Regions from separate parts of the Kitasatospora sp. NPDC051702 genome, predicted to be linked through region 3. Evidence: riboswitches for the same ligand, from Rfam matches in the RefSeq annotation. Region 3 holds a riboswitch; each other region holds the start of a gene.
What was found. A riboswitch is a leader RNA that binds a small molecule or an ion and turns the genes downstream of it on or off. The one in region 3 is predicted to bind cyclic di-AMP.

Region 1 (5,709 bases), on a different contig from region 3:
CGGGATCGACTTCACCCCGCACACCGCCCGCACCCTCACCACGCCCGAGGAGCTGCTCGCCGAGCTGGAGCGGGTGGCCGCCCAGGGCTGGGCGCAGGACCACGCCGAACACGAGGCGTTCATCAACTGCGTGGCGGCGCCGATCCGGGACGTCACCGGCCGGGTCGTCGCCGCCGCGTCCATCTCCGTCCCGGACGTCGTGCTGCCCTACGAGCAGGTGCTGGACCTCCTCCCGCAGCTGCTCGCCACCGCCCGCGCCGTCTCGGCCGACTGCGGCCGCCCGGACCGTACCTGACCGACCGCCAGAACACGAGGAAGCCGATGACCGACAAGACCGAGATCCGCACCGACGGCGCCCCCGCGCCCGCCTGGACGTTCTCCCAGGGCGTCCGCAAGGGCCCGATCCTCCAGGTCTCCGGGCAGGGCCCGCAGGATCCGGCGACCGGCGAGTACCTGTACCGCGGCGACGTGCGGGCCCAGACCCGGCGCACGCTGGAGAACGTCAAGGCGATCGTCGAGGCCGGTGGCGCGACCATCGAGGACGTGGTGATGTTCCGGGTCTACCTCACGCAGCGGGCCGACTTCCCGCTGATGAACGAGGTCTACGCGGAGTTCATCGAGGAGAACGTGAAGCCCGGCGGGGTGAAGCCCTGCCGGACGACGGTCTTCGTCGAGCTGCCGCAGGAGCCGATGCTGGTCGAGATCGACGCCCAGGCCGTGATCGGCTGAGCGCCGCCGCCCGGACGGAAGGGCCCGGACGCCCCGCGCGTCCGGGCCCTTCCGCGCACCGCTCGGACGGCGCAGAAGGGGCGGCACTTGCCACACCCTCCCACGGTGATTAGGTTAGGCTCACCTAACCAACTGGAGGTCCGTCATGAGTCTGCCCACCGACGACGCCCCGGTGCCCGAGCCCACCACCGCCGAACGGGTCCACAGCCTCCTCGCCGCGACCTCCTCGCTCACCGTCCGCGCCCTCGGCGAGCACCACGACCTGGACACCCCGGTCTCCGTCCACGGCTCCCGGCTGCGCCTGCGCGCCCCGCTCGGCTCCCCGCTCTCCACCGCCGCCGCGCGCGAGACCGACGGCCTCGCGGTCGTGCTCGACGTCACCGATGTCTCCCCCGTCGCCGTCCGCGACCGGATCCGCGCCCGCCTCACCCTGGCCGGCCGGCTGCACCTGGCCCACCTCGCCGACGACGGCATCAGCGTCCACCTGCGTGTGGACGTCGCCCACGCCGTCCTGTCCACCCCGTACGGCACCGGCGCCCTCACCGCCGCCGACCTCGCCCACGCCGCGCCCGACCCGCTGGCCCGGTACGAGGCCGCACTGCTCACCCACCTCGCCGACGACCACGCGGACGCCGTCGCCGTCCTCACCCGGCTGCTCGACCCGGCGCTGCTCGCCGGGCGGCCGGACGTCCGGCCGCTCGCCCTGGACCGGCACGGCCTGGTGCTGCGCCTGGACCACCCGCACGGCCACCGCGACGTCCGCCTGGTCTTCCCCGAACCCGTCGCCGACACCGAGGAGTTCGGCCAGCGGGTGCACGAGCTGCTGAACGCCGCGGAGCAGGGCCTGCCCGTCCACCGGCTCTGAACCCGCAGCCCGGCGAACGGCACCCGGCGAACGGCACCCGACAGGCGGCAGGCGGCGGACGCCCCCGGGGCCGACGTCACACCCCCGGCGCGTCCGCCCGTTGCGCGCGCCGGCGCCGGAAGCGGAGACGCACCGGGAACGTCCCCGGGAACGGCGGCGGAAACGGCAGCGGCCGGCCCGGCTCGCGAGGGAGGTCTCGCGAGCCGGGCCGGCCTGGGCGTGTCCCGCGCCCATGTCCGCCGTTGCGGCGATCACCCGGTCGAGCGGTCACCCGACATGACCATCCCGGAGGATCGTTTCGCCCCGCATCAGCGGTAGTCCCGAAAGGCCCGTCCGGCGGGACCGGGCCCTCGACCCGTCAGGGTCAGAGAGCGACGCCGTGCGCCCGCAGGTAGGCGACCGGGTCGATGTCCGAGCCGTACTCGGAGCCGGTGCGGATCTCGAAGTGCAGGTGCGGGCCGGTCACGTTGCCGGTCGCACCGGAGAGGCCGATCTGCTGGCCGACGGTGACGGTCTGACCGATCGACACGCCGATCGAGGAGAGGTGCGCGTACTCGGCGTAGTGGCCGTCGGCGAGCTTGATCTCGACCTCGTTGCCGTAGGCGCCACCGTTGCCGGCCTTCACCACGACGCCGTTGGCGACGGCGCGCAGCGGGGTGCCGGTGGAGGCGACGAAGTCCTGGCCGGTGTGGTGGCCGGAGGCCCACATCGAACCGGCCACGCCGTAGGCGGTGCCCAGCTTCGGGTTGGCCAGCGGGGCGACGAAGCCCGAGGTGCTGGCGGCGGCCGGGGCGGCGGTGACGGCGGCGGCCGGCTTCGGGGCGGCGGTCTGCACCTGGGTCTGGACCGGGGCGGACGGCTTGGCGGCCTCGGTCTTGGCCTGCACCTGGGCCTTCGGCTTGGCCGGGGCGGCGGGCTTGGCCGGGGCGGCCGGGGCGGCGGGCTTCGCCGGGGCGGCGTCCGCGGACGGCGCGGCGTGGCCGGCGATCGAGAGGTGCTGACCCGGGAAGATCAGGTTCGGGTTGCCGCCGACGACCGAGCGGTTGTGCTCGTACAGCGCCTGCCAGCCACCGTCGACGTGCTTGGCGTCGGCGATCTTCGACAGGGTGTCACCGCTGACGACGCGGTAGCTCTCGGCCTGGGCCGGGGCGGTGACGGGAGCGGCGGCCGGGGCGGCCGGCTTGGCGTCGACGCTGGTGGCGCCGGTCCAGGTGGAGCTCTGCGCGGCCGGGGCGGCCGGGGCGGTGTGCGCCTGGGCGCTCACGGCGGCCACGAGCGGAAAGGCGAAGGAGACCCCGGTGACCGCGGTGGCGATGCCGATGCGGGCGGCGCGGGGCAGGGCGATACGACGAGCCTGAGCAGGCATGGAAGTTTCCTCTCCGACGCCTGCGAGGTGAGCTGTCGGGTTCGGGCTGGAGTTGCCCGGCCGCATGCGCGGCTTCACCCCAAGCCGGCCCTGGGATCCGGTACGCGAAGCGCGTGCCGATCCCGGTCCGGCGACTTACCTGTGGGTCCCCCGCTCCTGCCGTACAGAGTTCAGTTCGAACCACCGGGCAGCGGCAGGATTCGGCGTTCCACCCGGCGGATCCGTCCGGACTGGCCGGGCGGTCGCTGAACTAAAACCCATCCGTCCGGGTGAAGCAATGTCGATCTCTTGAACGGACAACCATCCCCGCCGAGGCCGTGACACTCCGAATGATCGGCTGCACCGTGCGTGCACAATCCATTCACCCGGCGCCACTGATCCACGACGCTGCGCCGATCCCGCCACCGCTGCGCGACCGTTCGCTCACGCACCGCACACCGTCGACACACCCCCCGGTGACCCTTGTCACGCGGGCCCCGCGGGGCGCAGGATCGGGCCGTGGCCACCTCCGCGGCCGGCACCCTGCGCCTGGGCACCGCGCAGGGACGCTGGGTACTCCTGGCAACCGTGCTCGGCTCCAGCATGGCGATGCTCGACGGCACCGTGGTGAACGTCGCGCTGCCCCGGATCGGCACCGACCTCGGTGCCTCCCTCGCCTCCCTGCAATGGACCCTGAACGCCTATCTGCTGACGCTCGCCGGGCTGATCCTGCTCGGCGGCGCGCTCGGCGACCGGTACGGCCGGCGCCGGGTGTTCCTGATCGGGGTGGTCTGGTTCGCCGCCGCCTCGGCGGCCTGCGCCGCCGCCCCCACCATCCAGGTGCTGGTCGCGGCCCGCGCCGTGCAGGGCATCGGCGGCGCGCTGCTCACCCCCGGTTCGCTCGCCATGCTGCAGGCCGTCTTCCACCCGGAGGACCGCTCGGCGGCGGTCGGCCTGTGGTCGGGGCTCGGCGGCGTGTCGGCGGCGGTCGGCCCGTTCCTCGGCGGCTGGCTGGTGGACGGCCCCGGCTGGCGGTGGATCTTCCTGCTCAACCTGCCGCTGGCGGCCGCCGTCGTCGCGGTCGGCGCCCGGCACGTCCCGGAGAGCCGGGACGAGAGCGCCACCGGTCGCTTCGACGTCCTCGGTGCGCTGCTCGCCGCGCTCGCCCTCGGTGCGCTCACCTACGCGTTGACCGCCGCCGGGGAGGGCCTCTCCCCCGCGGTCTGGTTCGCCGGAGCGGTCGGGCTGGTGCTCGGCGCGGCCTTCCTCACGGTCGAACGCCGCGCCGCCGAGCCGATGCTGCCGCTCGGCCTCTTCTCCTCCCGGCTGTTCACCGCCGTGAACCTGGTCACCCTGTGCGTCTACGCGGCGTTCAGCGGGGTGTTCTTCCTGCTGGTCGTGCAGCTGCAGATCGTCTCGGGCTTCTCCCCGCTGGTCTCCGGCCTCGCCCTGGTCCCGATCACCGTGCTGATGCTCACGTTCTCGGCGCGCGCCGGGCGGCTGGGCAAGCGGATCGGCCCGCGGATCCCGCTGACCGTCGGGCCGCTGCTGTGCGCCGCCGGGGTGCTGCTGATGCTGCGCATCGGCGCCGGCTCCACCTACTGGGCCGACGTGCTGCCGGCCGTGACGGTGATGGGCTGCGGGATGACCCTGCTGGTGGCGCCGCTGACCGCGACGGTGCTGGCCGCGGTCGAGGTGCGGCACGCGGGCATCGCCAGCGGCGTCAACAACGCCGCCGCCCGCGCGGCCGGTCTGCTCGCGGTCGCCGCCCTGCCGGCGCTCGCCGGGCTCAGCGGCGACGCCTACCGGGTGCCGTCCGCGGTGGACTCCGCCTTCCACACCGCGATGCTGATCTGTGCCGGTCTGCTCTGCGCCGGCGGGCTGACCGCCCTCGCCACCGTCCGCGGAAACGTGCTCGCGCCGGAGGACCACCCCGTCGCCGAGCCGGACTGCGCGTGGACCTGCGGCACCACCCCGCCGCTCGACCCGGGCCACGTGCACACGGACGAGGGCCCCGCCACCGGAACGGCGGCGGGGCCCTCGTCGGGCTGAGGCGACGTCAGAGGATGTCGCCCGGCGCGTACTTGGCGGCCTCCGGGTAGGCGGCGGCGACGGCCTCCACCTGGCGGACGACCTCGGCGACCTGGGCACCGGCCGCACCGGTGAAGGAGAGCCGGTCGGCCAGCAGGGCGTCCAGCGCGGCCCGGTCCAGCGGGATCCGCTCGTCGGCGGCCAGGCGGTCCAGCAGCTCGTTCTCCCGGGCGCCGGCACGCATCGCCAGCGCGGAGGCGACGGCGTGCTCCTTGATGACCTCGTGCCCGGTCTCCCGGCCGACGCCCGCCCGCACCGCACCCATCAGCACCTTGGTGGTGGCGAGGAACGGCAGGTAGCGGTCCAGCTCGGTCTCGATCACGGCGGGGAAGGCGCCGAACTCGTCGAGGACGGTCAGGAAGGTCTCCAGCAGGCCGTCGAAGGCGAAGAACGCGTCCGGCAGCGCGACCCGGCGCACCACGGAGCAGGAGACGTCGCCCTCGTTCCACTGGTCGCCGGCCAGCTCGCCGGTCATCGAGGCGTAGCCGCGCAGGATGACCGCGAGGCCGTTGACCCGCTCGCAGGAACGGGTGTTCATCTTGTGCGGCATCGCCGAGGAGCCGACCTGGCCCTCCTTGAAGCCCTCCGTGACCAGCTCGTGGCCGGCCATCAGACGGATGGTCTTGGCCAGGCTGGACGGCGCGGCGGCCAGCTGGACGAGGGCGGTGAGCACCTCGAA
Region 2 (5,709 bases), on a different contig from region 3:
GGCCGGCGAGCTGGAGGCGGTGAAGGCGCAGGCGGCCGCCGAGCGCGGCGCCGCCGAGACCGAGGCGCGCCGCCTGCGGCACCGGGTCGGCGAGTTGGAGACCTCGGCCGAGCAGGCGCGCCGGTCGGCCCGGGAGGGGCGCAGCGTCGAGGACATGCGGCTGCGGCTGCTGCTGGACACCGTGCTGCAGTCGGCGCAGGGGCTGCAGCGGGAGCTGGCGCTGCCGGTCTCGCAGATCCGGCCAGCGGACCTGGTCGAGGCCGTGGTGCCCGGGTCGGCCTCGCCGCACGACGTGGCCCGGCGCGGCCTGGCCGAGGACGACCCGGCGCTGCTGGACCAGCTGCTGGCGATCCCGCAGGTGCACCTGGTGGTGGACGGCTACAACGTGACGAAGACCGGCTATCCGACGCTGCCGCTCGAGCAGCAGCGGCTGCGGCTGCTGGGCGGTCTGGCGATGCTCGCCCAGCGCACCCAGGCGGAGGTCACCTGCGTGTTCGACGGGCAGGACCTGGACGTCCCGGTGATCATGGCGCCACCGCGCGGGGTGCGGGTGCGGTTCAGCCGGACCGGCGAGACGGCGGACGAGCTGATCCGGCGTCTGGTGCGGGCCGAGCCGCAGGGCCGTCCGGTGGTGGTGGTGTCCACCGACCGCGAGGTGGCCGAGGGCGTGCGGAAGGCGGGCGCACGCCCGGTGGCGTCGGTGCTGCTGCTGAACCGCCTGGCGCGGCCCTGAACCCCGCCCGGGCGGGATGACGGCTGGTCAGCGACCGGTTCGGGGTGGTGTGGGGATCTCGTGAAGTCAGCGGGAGGGTGGAGTTCACGCCATCGGGGGAGTGGAAAATCCCTTGGATCTTCACTAGGGTCTGGCGTCAAACCTATTTTCCGGATTCTCACCTGATCGGGTGAGGCCGATGGAAGAAGGAGCCGGTCCTTGGCCTCCCACCGCCGTCCCAAGCAGCCGAGCCGCGCGCGGGTCTCCGTGCTCACCGCTGCTGCTGCGACCGCGGTCGCCCTCTCCGCCCAGGTGGCCGCGCACGCCGCGCCCCAGCCGAACAAGACGGACGTCAAGGCGCAGATCGACCAGCTCCAGCAGGAGCAGGAGCAGGCGGCCGAGAAGTACAACGGCGCCAAGGAGCGGTCCGACCAGCTCCGCAAGCAGGCCGACCAGCTGCAGGACCAGGTGGCCCGCAGCCAGGAGCAGATGACCCAGCTGCAGACGGGCCTGGCCGAGGTGGCGGGCGAGCAGTACCGCACCGGCGGCATCGACCCGTCCGTCCAGCTGATGCTCTCCTCCGACCCGTCCGGGTACCTGGACAAGGCCTCCAGCGTCCAGCAGGCCAGCACCAGCCAGGCCGAGGCGCTCAAGGGGCTGCTGGACCAGCAGCGCCGGCTGGACCAGGAGAAGGCCGAGGCCGCCGCCGTGCTGGCCTCGCTGGACTCCACGACCAAGGACCTGAACCAGGCCAAGTCGGACGTCAACCAGAAGCTCAAGGCCGCCCAGGACCTGCTGAACTCGCTCAGCGCCTCCGAGCGGGCCGCGCTGCGCGCCCAGCAGGCGCAGGACGACCGGGCCTCGCGCGGCGCGGACCGGGTCGACCTCAGCAGCCTGCCGCCCGCGAGCGGGTACGCGGCCGTGGCCGTCGCCAAGGCGATGAGCAAGCAGGGTTCGCCGTACGTCTGGGGCGCCACCGGCTCGACCACCTTCGACTGCTCGGGCCTGATGGTCTGGTCGTACGCTCAGGCCGGCGTCTCGCTGCCGCGCACCTCGCAGGAGCAGGGCAACGTCGGCACCCGGGTGCCCTCGCTGGACCAGGCCCAGCCGGGCGACCTGGTGATCTACGGCAGCGACCGGCACCACGTCGGGATGTACATCGGCAACGGCATGGTGGTGCACGCCCCGCACACCGGTGACGTGGTGAAGGTGATGAAGGCCGACGCGATGCCGATCAACACCATCCGCCGGGTCTGACGGCGGGACAGCCGCCGCGGGGCCGTCGCCGGCCCTGTGATCCCCGCCACTCCCGACCGGGGGTGGCGTTCGGATTTCTGCGCGCCCCGGGTTCCTGAACGGCCTTGCGATGAAAGCCGATCAGCTTTGCGTGCGGTGGTGATCACCATCGGTCATATTCACAAATGAACTTGGGTCTTCTTCCATCTTTTTTCTGACAAGGATTTGAACGGATCACGGTTCAGTTACTAGGGTCGTGCCTCGAACCACCGCACTGTCGATCGCCCAGCCAGGGTGGCGGCGGTGGTTTCCGTCGAGTTCGCGAAGCAGCGGGGCAGGCCGAAGGGCCGCCCGGCGGGGAGCCCAGTGGTCGGGGGCGCTGTGGAGCGGAGCCGGGGAACCACGTTCCTCCGGGGTGAATCGGCGTCAGGTCGGCCGGTGGAACGGCCGTGAGGCGCCGTAGGGCCCGCTTCCGGCCCGAACCCGTCAGCTCACCCGGTAGGCGGACGTAGGAAGAAGGAGCCCGCCTTCGTGGCGTCCCATCGTCGTCCCAAGCCCGCCGGCCGCGCCAGGGTGTCGATCCTGACCGGTGTCGCCGCCGCGGCGGTCGCGCTGTCCGCGCAGTCCGGCGCCCACGCCGACCCGCAGCCGACCAAGGACCAGGTCAAGGAGCAGGTCGACCAGCTCAACGAGCAGGCCGAGGTCGCCACCGAGAAGCTCAACGCCGCCCAGGAGAAGCAGCAGGAGCTGCAGAAGCAGGTCACCGGCCTGCAGGACCAGGTGGCGCGGCAGCAGGCGCAGGTGACCGACCTGCAGGGCGGCCTGGCCGAGATCGCCGGCGAGCAGTACCGCAACGGCGGCATATCCCAGACCGTCCAGCTGATGTTCTCCGCGAGCCCGGACAACTTCCTCAACCAGGCCGGCACGCTGAACCAGGCCGGTGACACCCAGAAGGGGCAGCTGAAGCAGCTCCAGGACGAGCAGCGCAAGCTCGACCAGGTGCGCACCGAGGCCCAGGGCAAGCTCGCCGAGATGGAGACCACCACTCAGCAGCTGAAGGCCGCCAAGGACGAGGTCCAGGGCAAGCTCAAGGCCGCGCAGGACCTCCTCAACACGCTGACCGAGCAGGAGCGCCAGGCGCTCCGCGCGGCCGAGGAGAAGGCCGCCGCCGAGGCCAAGGCCAAGGCCGACGCCGCCGCGAAGGCCGCCCAGCAGCAGGCCGCGCAGCAGGCCGCCGACCGCTCCTCGCGGGACAGCAACCGCACCGACCTGAGCGCCCCGACCACCTCGGCGCCCGCCCCCAAGCCGGTCGCCGCCGGCAGCTCCCGCGGTGCCGCGGCGCTGTCCATCGCCGCCACCAAGGTCGGCTCGCCGTACGTCTACGGCGCCACCGGCCCCAGCTCGTTCGACTGCTCGGGCCTGATGGTCTGGGCGTTCAACCAGGCCGGCGTGTCGCTCCCGCGGACCTCGCAGGAGCAGGCCGGTGCCGGCACCCGGATCGGCAGCGACCTCTCCCAGGCGCAGCCCGGCGACCTGCTCATCTTCTACAGCGACGCCCACCACGTGGGGATCTACGCCGGCAACGGCCAGGTGCTGCACGCGCCCAAGCCGGGTGCGTCGGTGCGCTACGAGGCGGTCTCCAACATGCCGCTGGCCTCCATCGTGCGGGTCTGATCCCCGCTCCGGAGCACCCGGGCCCGGCCCTCCGTCACGGAGGGCCGGGCCTGCGGCTTTTCCACCGGGCACGGACGGATGTCCGATTGGTGGTCGAATATTCGGGTCCGGAGGGGTTTGGACTCGCTTGCCCGGACTCGCTAACGTCTGCCACCGGACTCCCGCTTCCAGACCGCCCACCGGGTGCGGCGGCGGGGCCGTGCCGCAGGACTGGAGCCGCCGCCGCCATGCCCGTGCACCGCCGTTCCCAACTGCTCGCCCGTGCGCTGGTGCTGACCGCGGCCGCCACCACCGCCCTGGGCGTCACGACCGGCGGCAGTGCCCAGGCCGCCCCCGGGGCGCCCGAGCCGCCCAGCCGCAAGGACGTCAAGGCGCAGGTCGAACAGCTCTACGACGAGGCCGAGCAGGCGTCCGAGCGGTACAACGCCGCGCTGGAGGCCCAGCAGCGCCTCCAGGGCGAGACGACCGCCCTCCAGGGCGAGATCGCCGTCGGCCAGGAACAGCTCAACCAGCTGCGCGGCGACCTGGCGAGCGTGGCCGGCGCCGAGTACCGCGGCGGCGGCCTGGCACAGACCGTCCAGCTGATGCTCTCCACCGACCCCGAGGGCTACCTGACCCGGGCCCGCACCCTGGACCAGGCCGCCGAGCGGCAGCAGGAGACCCTGCACGAGCTGGTCACCCGCCAGCGCCGGCTCGACCAGCGCCGCACCGAGACCTCCGGCAAGCTCGCCGAACTGGAACAGGCCCGCCGCTCGCTCGCCGAGGGCAAGCAGCAGGTCCAGCAGCGGCTCGCCAAGGCGCAGCGGCTGCTCAACAGCCTGGGCGCCGCCGAGCGCGCCCGGCTGGCCGCCCAGGACGCCAGGGACGCCGAGCAGCGGGCCACCCGTGGCACCGACCGGCTGGACCTCGGCAGCGCCCCGCCCGCCTCCGAGCGCGGGGCGGCCGCACTGGCCGCCGCGGTGCGGATGATCGGCTCGCCCTACGTCTACGGCTCCACCGGGCCGCGCGCCTTCGACTGCTCCGGTCTGATGTACTACAGCTGGCGGCAGGCCGGAGTGACCCTGCCGCGCACCTCGCAGGCCCAGGCGTACGCCGGCCAGCGGGTCAGCCTCTCCGAAGCGCGGCCGGGAGACCTGGTGATCTTCTACCGGGACATGCACCACGTCGGGATGTACGCCGGCGGCGGGGTGATCGTGCACGCCCCCTACCCGGGCGCCAAGGTCCGCTACGAGAGCGTCAACGCGATGCCGGTCGCCGGGGTGGTCCGGCTCTGAGCCCGCCGCCGTCCGATCCGGTCGACATACCCCGCCGCGGGCTGTCGCGGCGAGCCGCGCTGCTGCTCGCGGTCGGCGGGCTGGCCCAGCTGTCGCTGCCGCCGGCCGCTCCGGCGCCCCCGGTTCCACAGACGGCGGCCCGGCAGGCGGCGGACCGGCGTGCCGAGGTGGCCGCGGTGCTGGCCGAGCGGGCGCGGACGCTGCCGACCCGGTCGGGCCCGGCGGAGGCGGTGGCGGAGTACCGCAACCTGGTCCTCGGTGCCGCCGCCGGACCGGACGGGCTGACCGCCGCCGCCGACCTGGCGGTCCGGATCACCGGCTACGACGAGTACCCCGTCGTCCACCCGCGCCGGATCACCCTCGTCCGGGACCGGCTCGGGGCCGTAGGCGGTGGCGGAGGCGAGGCCGGGGGCCGGGGCGGGGGCGGCTGGCGGGTCGAGCGGGAGGAGGCCGCGAGCGGGCCCCCGGCGCTCTGGGACCTCGGCACCGTGCGGTCCGCGCCGGGCGCGCACTGCCTGGTGCTCGCGCTCGCCGGCGGGCCCGACCCGGCCGAGCTGGTCACCGTGGCCGACCGGGCGGTACCCGCCGTGAGCGAGGTCTGGGGGTCCGCCTGGGCCGGCCGGCTGCTGCTCGAACTGACCACGACGGAGGCCGAGTTCGCCCGGCTGCTGGAGGGCGATCCGGCCGGCTGGGCGGGCATGGCCGCCGTCACCGTGGCCGCCCCCGGCGCGCCCCGGCGCACCCCGGCGGACCGGGTGACCGTCAACCCCGAGGCGTGGGGGCGGCTCAGCGGGTTCGGCCGCCAGGTGGTCG
Region 3 (5,709 bases):
CGGTTTGTTGATGTGATCGCCGGGACTCTACTCCTCCCCGACAGCGAAGGGAACGCCGGTGGTTGCGACCCCCGACACAGCATCGACGACGGGCACCGACCGCGCGAGCGGCGGCGTGCAGTCCGTCGAGCGCGCCTTCCAGCTCCTGGAGGCGCTGGCCGACTCCGGTGGTGTCGCCACGCTCAGCGAGCTCTCCACCAGCTCCGGCCTGCCGATGCCGACCATCCACCGCCTGGTTCGTACCCTCGTCCAGCAGGGCTATGTGCGCCAGGACACCGCGCGCCGCTACACCCTCGGCCCCCGGCTGATCCGCCTCGGCGAGACGGCCGGCCGCCTGCTCGGCAGCTGGGCCCGTCCCTACCTGGCCGAACTCATGGAGGCCACCGGCGAGACCGCCAACCTGGCGGTGCTGGAGGGCGGCGAGGTGGTCTACGTCGGGCAGGTGCAGTCGCGGCGCTCGATGCGGATGTTCACCGAGGTCGGCCGGCGGGTGCAGCCGCACTGCACCGGCGTCGGCAAGGCGTTGCTCGCCCAGCTGCCCGAGGAGGAGGCGCGCGCGGTGCTCGGCCCCAACCCGCTGCCCGCGCACACCGAGTACACCGTCACCGACCCGCAGGAGCTGCTGGAGCAGCTCGCCGAGGCGCGCGAGCGCGGCTACGTGGTCGACGACCAGGAGCAGGAGATCGGCGTGCGCTGCATCGCGCTCGCCGTACCGGGCGCGCCCACGCCCACCGCGCTCTCCGTCTCCGGCCCCGAGGCCCGGATCCGCGCGCTGGAGGAGCAGGCCGGCGCCTCCGCGCTCGTCCCGGTGATGCACCACATCGCGGCCCGGCTGGGGCAGGTCCTGGCTCCCTGAACGGGCTCAGCCCCTCTCCCGGTGCGCCGGAGGCCGGCCTGACCCCGGATGCGCCGCAGGCCGGACGGCCCCCGGTGCGCCGGAGGTCCGACGAGCCGACTTCCGGTGCACCGGTGCGCCCGTCCAGGCGAACGGCTGGCGGGTTGTCCGGGCCCCCGGCGGCCGCCCCGCCACCCTGGGTGCGGGCGCGGCGCGCGACGGCGCGGGCCGCCGGAGCGCAAGGGCACGGGTGAGTCGCGATGGAACGCAGGAGCACGGGGCGTCGGGGATCCGGCGGGGTCGGTGGGGCCGGGCTGGTCGCCGTGGTGGCGGCGGGTTGCGCGGTGGCGGTGCTGGCCGCCGGGCCGTCCTGGGCGCTGCGCCGCCCCGAGCCGCGGCCGGTGGTGGACGTCGGCGCGGCCCTGGTCAAGCCCTCGAACTCCGACCTGGAGGTGGTCCGGATCGACCCGGACCCCGCTCCGCCCGGTGGCAGCACGACGATCCACGCATTCGTCGGGAACGGCGGCCCCGACACCACCGCCTCGCCGTTCACCGTCGTGGTCACCCTGCCGGAGGGGGTCACCCCCGAGGAGCCGTTCTTCCCCGAGGACTGCGAGGTGTTCCAGAACGGCCACCGGGTGCGCTGCGTCTTCCCCGCGGGGCTGAAGTCGGGGCGCAGCGCGACCGCGCTCGTCCCGGTCCGCCTCTCCCCCGACCTCCCGCTCGGCACCCTCCAGGGCGGCTGGGTCGCGGTGCGCGGCGCGGACGACAAGGACGAGACCAACAACCGGAAGCCGTTCGAGATCAGGGTGGTCGAGACGACCAACGACTGAGCCGGTACGCCCGAGCGCCCGGGGCCGAGTGGTCGGCCCCGGGCGCTCGGGCGTCAGCAGCCGGGAACGGGCTGCCGGCGGTGATCACGTGAGCCGTCGGGCCCGAGCGGCTGGACCCGACGGCTCACGCGTCAGCGGTAGACCCGGACGTAGTCCGCGGCCATGCTGAGCGGCGTGGTCCCCTGCGGCGCCGGGTGGTACTGCCCCGCGCACACCGAGAGGTTGAGGATCAGGTACGCCGACCAGTTGGCGCCGACGCCCTTGCCGTCCGAGAAGACCTTGACGCCGTTGACGTACCAGTCGACCGAGTTGGCGCCGTAGTAGGTGCCGATCGTCACCCACTGGTCCTTCGCGACGGCACCGGCGTCGGTGTAGTACTTGGCGTTGCCGGGGTTGACGTGGTTGGTCAGCTCCAGCAGGTTCGGGTTGTCGGGGTGGTACTCGAAGGAGTCGATCTCCCCGTTGCCGTTCTTCCAGGTCCACAGGGCCGGCCAGGCACCGGAACCGGACGGCAGCTTGACCCGGGTCTCGGCGTAGTCGCCGGTCTTGACCCGGAAGCCCTCGCTGGAGCCCTCGGTGGTCAGGAAGCCCGCGTTCCAGGCCTGCTTGCCGTTCTCCAGGGTGGTGCCGCTCGGCGCGGCCGTGAAGGTGGCGACCCCGTTGGCGACGCTGACGTTGTTCTTGTTCAGCAGGTCGAGCTTGTTGTCGTCCGGGTTGTGGTTCCCGTACCTGTAGGCGGTGCTCTTGTCACCGACCCAGCGCGAGCCCCAGGTGATCGAGCTGTTGAACTCGTCGGACCAGGTCAGCGCCTTGCCCGCGACCGGGGAGGCCGGGGTGCCCGCCGAGGGGCTCGCCGTGGCACCGGGGGTGCCGGTGGGGGACGGCGTCGGGGTGGCGGTGGGGGTCGCGGTGGGAGCCGGGGTCGGGGTCGCCGTGCCGGAGACCACCAGCTGCTGCGAGGGCAGGTTGTGCCAGGCGCCGCCGAGGTCCTGCCAGAAGCCGAACTGGCTGTACGTCCCGGCCGGCAGCGCGCGGGCACCGCTGGTGAAGGACAGCCCGCTCGGGCAGATCTGCACGTTGGAGAGGTTGCCGGGGAAGTCCAGGTTGGTGCCGCGCGCGTCGCGCACGCCCACACCCACCGTCTTCGCGGTGACGCAGGCCGAGGAGTGGACGGTCAGCGAGGCGGTGGCGGCCTTGTTGGCGACCATCGTCGCGGGGGCCAGCCGGTCCTGGGTGACGGTCGGGGTGGTGGCGGCGTGGGCGGCGACGGTCGCCGGGAGGCCCAGCAGACCGGCACCGCTGACGGCGACCGCCCCGGTGGCGGCGAGGGCGGCGAAGCGGCCCCGGTGGGCCGGGCGGGCGTGGCGCGGCGTGCGGCGCCGGAGGGCAGGCTGGTGCATGGGGTGTCCTCTGCGACGCCTGCGAGGTGAGCTGTCGGGTTCGGGCTGCAGTTGCCCGGCCGCCGGTGGGAGCGGCTTCACCCCTAGCCGCGACCCGCACGCGGGAGAGCGTGCGGGCCGGGCGCTGACCTTGGTTCCCCCGCTCCCGTCCACTGTGGTCCTCGGTTGCCCGCCGGCGGGTGGACGGGACTCGGCGTCCCGGCGGCGGGGTCCGCGTGGCGGACGGCCGTTGCAGGCTAGGCAGACCGTCCGTGAACGGACAACTCTGCCGGGCGGGTTGTCACGCAGCTCACAGTGGTGTCGATCAACGACGCTGCGTGGCGGTCGAGTTGATCATCCCCTCGGCCGAGCCGGGCGTCCACCCGGCTCCCGGCCTGCGCCGCCGGCGCCCGGCGACCGGAGGACGGCTCGCCGGTGCCGCCGAGGGACGTCCGGCGGGCGCCCGCCCGGTGCGCCCTCCGGCGCGGCCGACTCCCCCGGCCGCGCCCGGCACAACTGCACCCGCCGGGCTCGCCCGGTCGGATAAATTGGAGGTCCGACATCTTCCGCAGTGCACAAGACCCCACGGACCACCCGTGCGCACCCCACCGGGAACGAGGTACCGCCCCACCATGACCGCGCCCCTGCCCGCCTTCGCCGGCCGCACCTACCTCTTCCGGGCCGACAACGGCGCGGCCTTCCGCAACGCCTACTCGGCCGACGGCACGCGGCTGCGCTGGGAGGGCCTCGGCGAGTCCGCGGGCCAGTGGGAGGACGTGCGGCTGCACGTCGCCGAGGTGGCGCCGGAGATCTACTTCGTCAGCTGGACGGAGCAGAGCGGGATCACCGTCAGCCACGTGATGGACCTCGGCAGGCTGACGGTCCGCGCCTTCTGGACATTCGAGGGCGAGGGCGGCCGGGTGGGCGAGCTGCACACCGGGACCCTGGAGCGGGTGGCCTGACCGATCGGTCCGGGCGGTCCGGCCGGGGGCCGCTGCGGTCCGGGGCCGTTGCGGTCCGGAGCCGTTACGGTCAGGGGTCGGTCGGGCCTGGGCCGGGCTCGGGCCTGGGCCGGGCTCGGGCCTGGGCCGGTCGGACCGGGGCTCAGACGGTCTGGTTGGGCACCTTGAGGTGCTGGGACAGCCACTCGAGCGAGGAGGGCAGCAGCGCGCTCCACGTCTCGAAGTTGTGGCCGCCGTTCTCCAGCATGCTGTAGGACACCTTCATCGGGTCCTTCACCGCGTCGACGAAGGCCTCGGTCTCGCGCCGGTAGTCGCCGTCGCCCTTCTTGGTGCCGGCGAGGAGCACGGACACCTTCGGCTGCGGCAGGTTCTTCAGCCGCCACAACAGGTTCGCCTCGTTTCGGCGCTGGCTGCTGCCGCCGAACAGGTCCCCCGTGGTCGGGTCGTCCGCCGCGTCGTAGTAGGCGGAGAGCGCGACGGCCGTCGGGAAGACGTCGGGGTGGCGCATGGCCAGCTTGAGCGCGCAGTAGCCACCGGTGGAGTTGCCCATGAAGGCCCAGGCCTGCGGGTCCGCGGAGACCCGGTAGCTCGCCTGGATCGCCGAGGGGACGTCCTTGGTGAAGTAGGTGTCGGACTGCGCGCCGCCCGGGATGTCCTCGCACTCGGTGTCCTGCGGCAGGGCGGGCGAGGGGCGCACCAGGACCATGACGGTCGGCTGCATCCGGCCCTCCTGGAGCAGCTTGAGCGCCGCGCCGGGGTAGTTGAAGCGCGTGATCAGGTTCTCGGCGATCCCCGGGAACCCGGTGCTCACGATCACCGCCGGGAACTGCTTCTGCGCGTACTCCGGCTGGAAGTACTGCGGCGGCAGGTAGACGTAGCCCTCGGTGGAGAGGCGACTGACCGCGCCGTCGATCCGCACCTTGCGGATCTCCCCCGACTGGGCGGGCTCGCGGCCCATCGCGCCGCCGCCCTTGACGGAGGCGTGGCCGATCGTCTCCACGAGCAGGCGCCCGGAGGCGTCCGCCTTGTTGTGGATGACCACCGGTCCGGTGTCGCCGGTGCCCAGCAGGTCGTCCCAACTGCTGTAGAAAGCGAAGTAGTTGTTGGCCACCAGGCCGAGCGCGGCGAGCACCGCGAGCTGGGTCGCGAGCAGTGCGCCGATCCTCCCCAGGACCGCCTGCCAGGTCGCTCTCGCGAGTCTGGGCCAGAGCCAGACCGTGCCGGCCATCATCACGACGGCGATCAATACGGTCAGCGCCAACACCTTGTGGCTCGTCAGACCCATGTCCTGCTTGCTCCCACGCCTCGAACTCCAGTCCCCTCCGCTGGGGACATCCGAGGAGGTCACCCCGGTTCCCCCCGCCGGGGCGCGAGGATCAACCCTAGCGTCCGGCTGGGAGAAGGCTGACGACGGCTGGGAGGTCACGGGGAGTCTGCTGGTCGTTTCCGGGTAACGGATAACAGGTGACAGAGTTTGAAATCTGTTATCTGTTATCTGTCGTCTGAAATCTGTCAGCTGTCAGCTGTTGTCACCACGCGGGCGGACCGGGCCGGCGGGATGGCGGACGACGGCCACGGCCCGGCGCCGACCGTCGCCGCCCTACCGACACGCCGGCCACGCACCCCCTACCCTGAGCGTGCATCAGGTCGAGACGGACCGACACGGAAGGCGACCCATGGGCGGCTGGACGGACGACATC

Region 1: it holds a riboswitch for cyclic di-AMP, as region 3 does, so the genes downstream of both, AB0N04_RS20700 (LysM peptidoglycan-binding domain-containing M23 family metallopeptidase) here and AB0N04_RS01565 (glycoside hydrolase family 16 protein) in region 3, are expected to answer to the same signal.
Region 2: it holds a riboswitch for cyclic di-AMP, as region 3 does, so the genes downstream of both, AB0N04_RS04295 (NlpC/P60 family protein) here and AB0N04_RS01565 (glycoside hydrolase family 16 protein) in region 3, are expected to answer to the same signal.

Annotation. Positions count from the first base shown of each region.
Region 1 is NZ_JBFAZB010000024.1:34,276-39,984, reverse strand. It holds gene AB0N04_RS20715 (IclR family transcriptional regulator) at 1-295, shown strand, start outside; gene AB0N04_RS20710 (RidA family protein) at 322-729, shown strand; gene AB0N04_RS20705 (DUF2470 domain-containing protein) at 875-1,594, shown strand; gene AB0N04_RS20700 (LysM peptidoglycan-binding domain-containing M23 family metallopeptidase) at 1,959-2,960, opposite strand; cyclic di-AMP (ydaO/yuaA leader) riboswitch at 2,963-3,146, opposite strand; gene AB0N04_RS20695 (MFS transporter) at 3,459-4,991, shown strand; gene purB (adenylosuccinate lyase) at 4,999-5,709, opposite strand, start outside.
Region 2 is NZ_JBFAZB010000003.1:169,399-175,107, forward strand. It holds gene AB0N04_RS04285 (NYN domain-containing protein) at 1-733, shown strand, start outside; gene AB0N04_RS04290 (NlpC/P60 family protein) at 932-1,969, shown strand; cyclic di-AMP (ydaO/yuaA leader) riboswitch at 2,316-2,469, shown strand; gene AB0N04_RS04295 (NlpC/P60 family protein) at 2,480-3,622, shown strand; gene AB0N04_RS04300 (NlpC/P60 family protein) at 3,850-4,896, shown strand; gene AB0N04_RS04305 (hypothetical protein) at 5,073-5,709, shown strand, end outside.
Region 3 is NZ_JBFAZB010000001.1:368,945-374,653, reverse strand. It holds gene AB0N04_RS01575 (IclR family transcriptional regulator) at 59-856, shown strand; gene AB0N04_RS01570 (hypothetical protein) at 1,096-1,668, shown strand; gene AB0N04_RS01565 (glycoside hydrolase family 16 protein) at 1,800-3,068, opposite strand; cyclic di-AMP (ydaO/yuaA leader) riboswitch at 3,077-3,235, opposite strand; gene AB0N04_RS01560 (MoaF N-terminal domain-containing protein) at 3,680-4,009, shown strand; gene AB0N04_RS01555 (alpha/beta hydrolase-fold protein) at 4,152-5,294, opposite strand; gene AB0N04_RS01550 (PPOX class F420-dependent oxidoreductase) at 5,686-5,709, shown strand, end outside.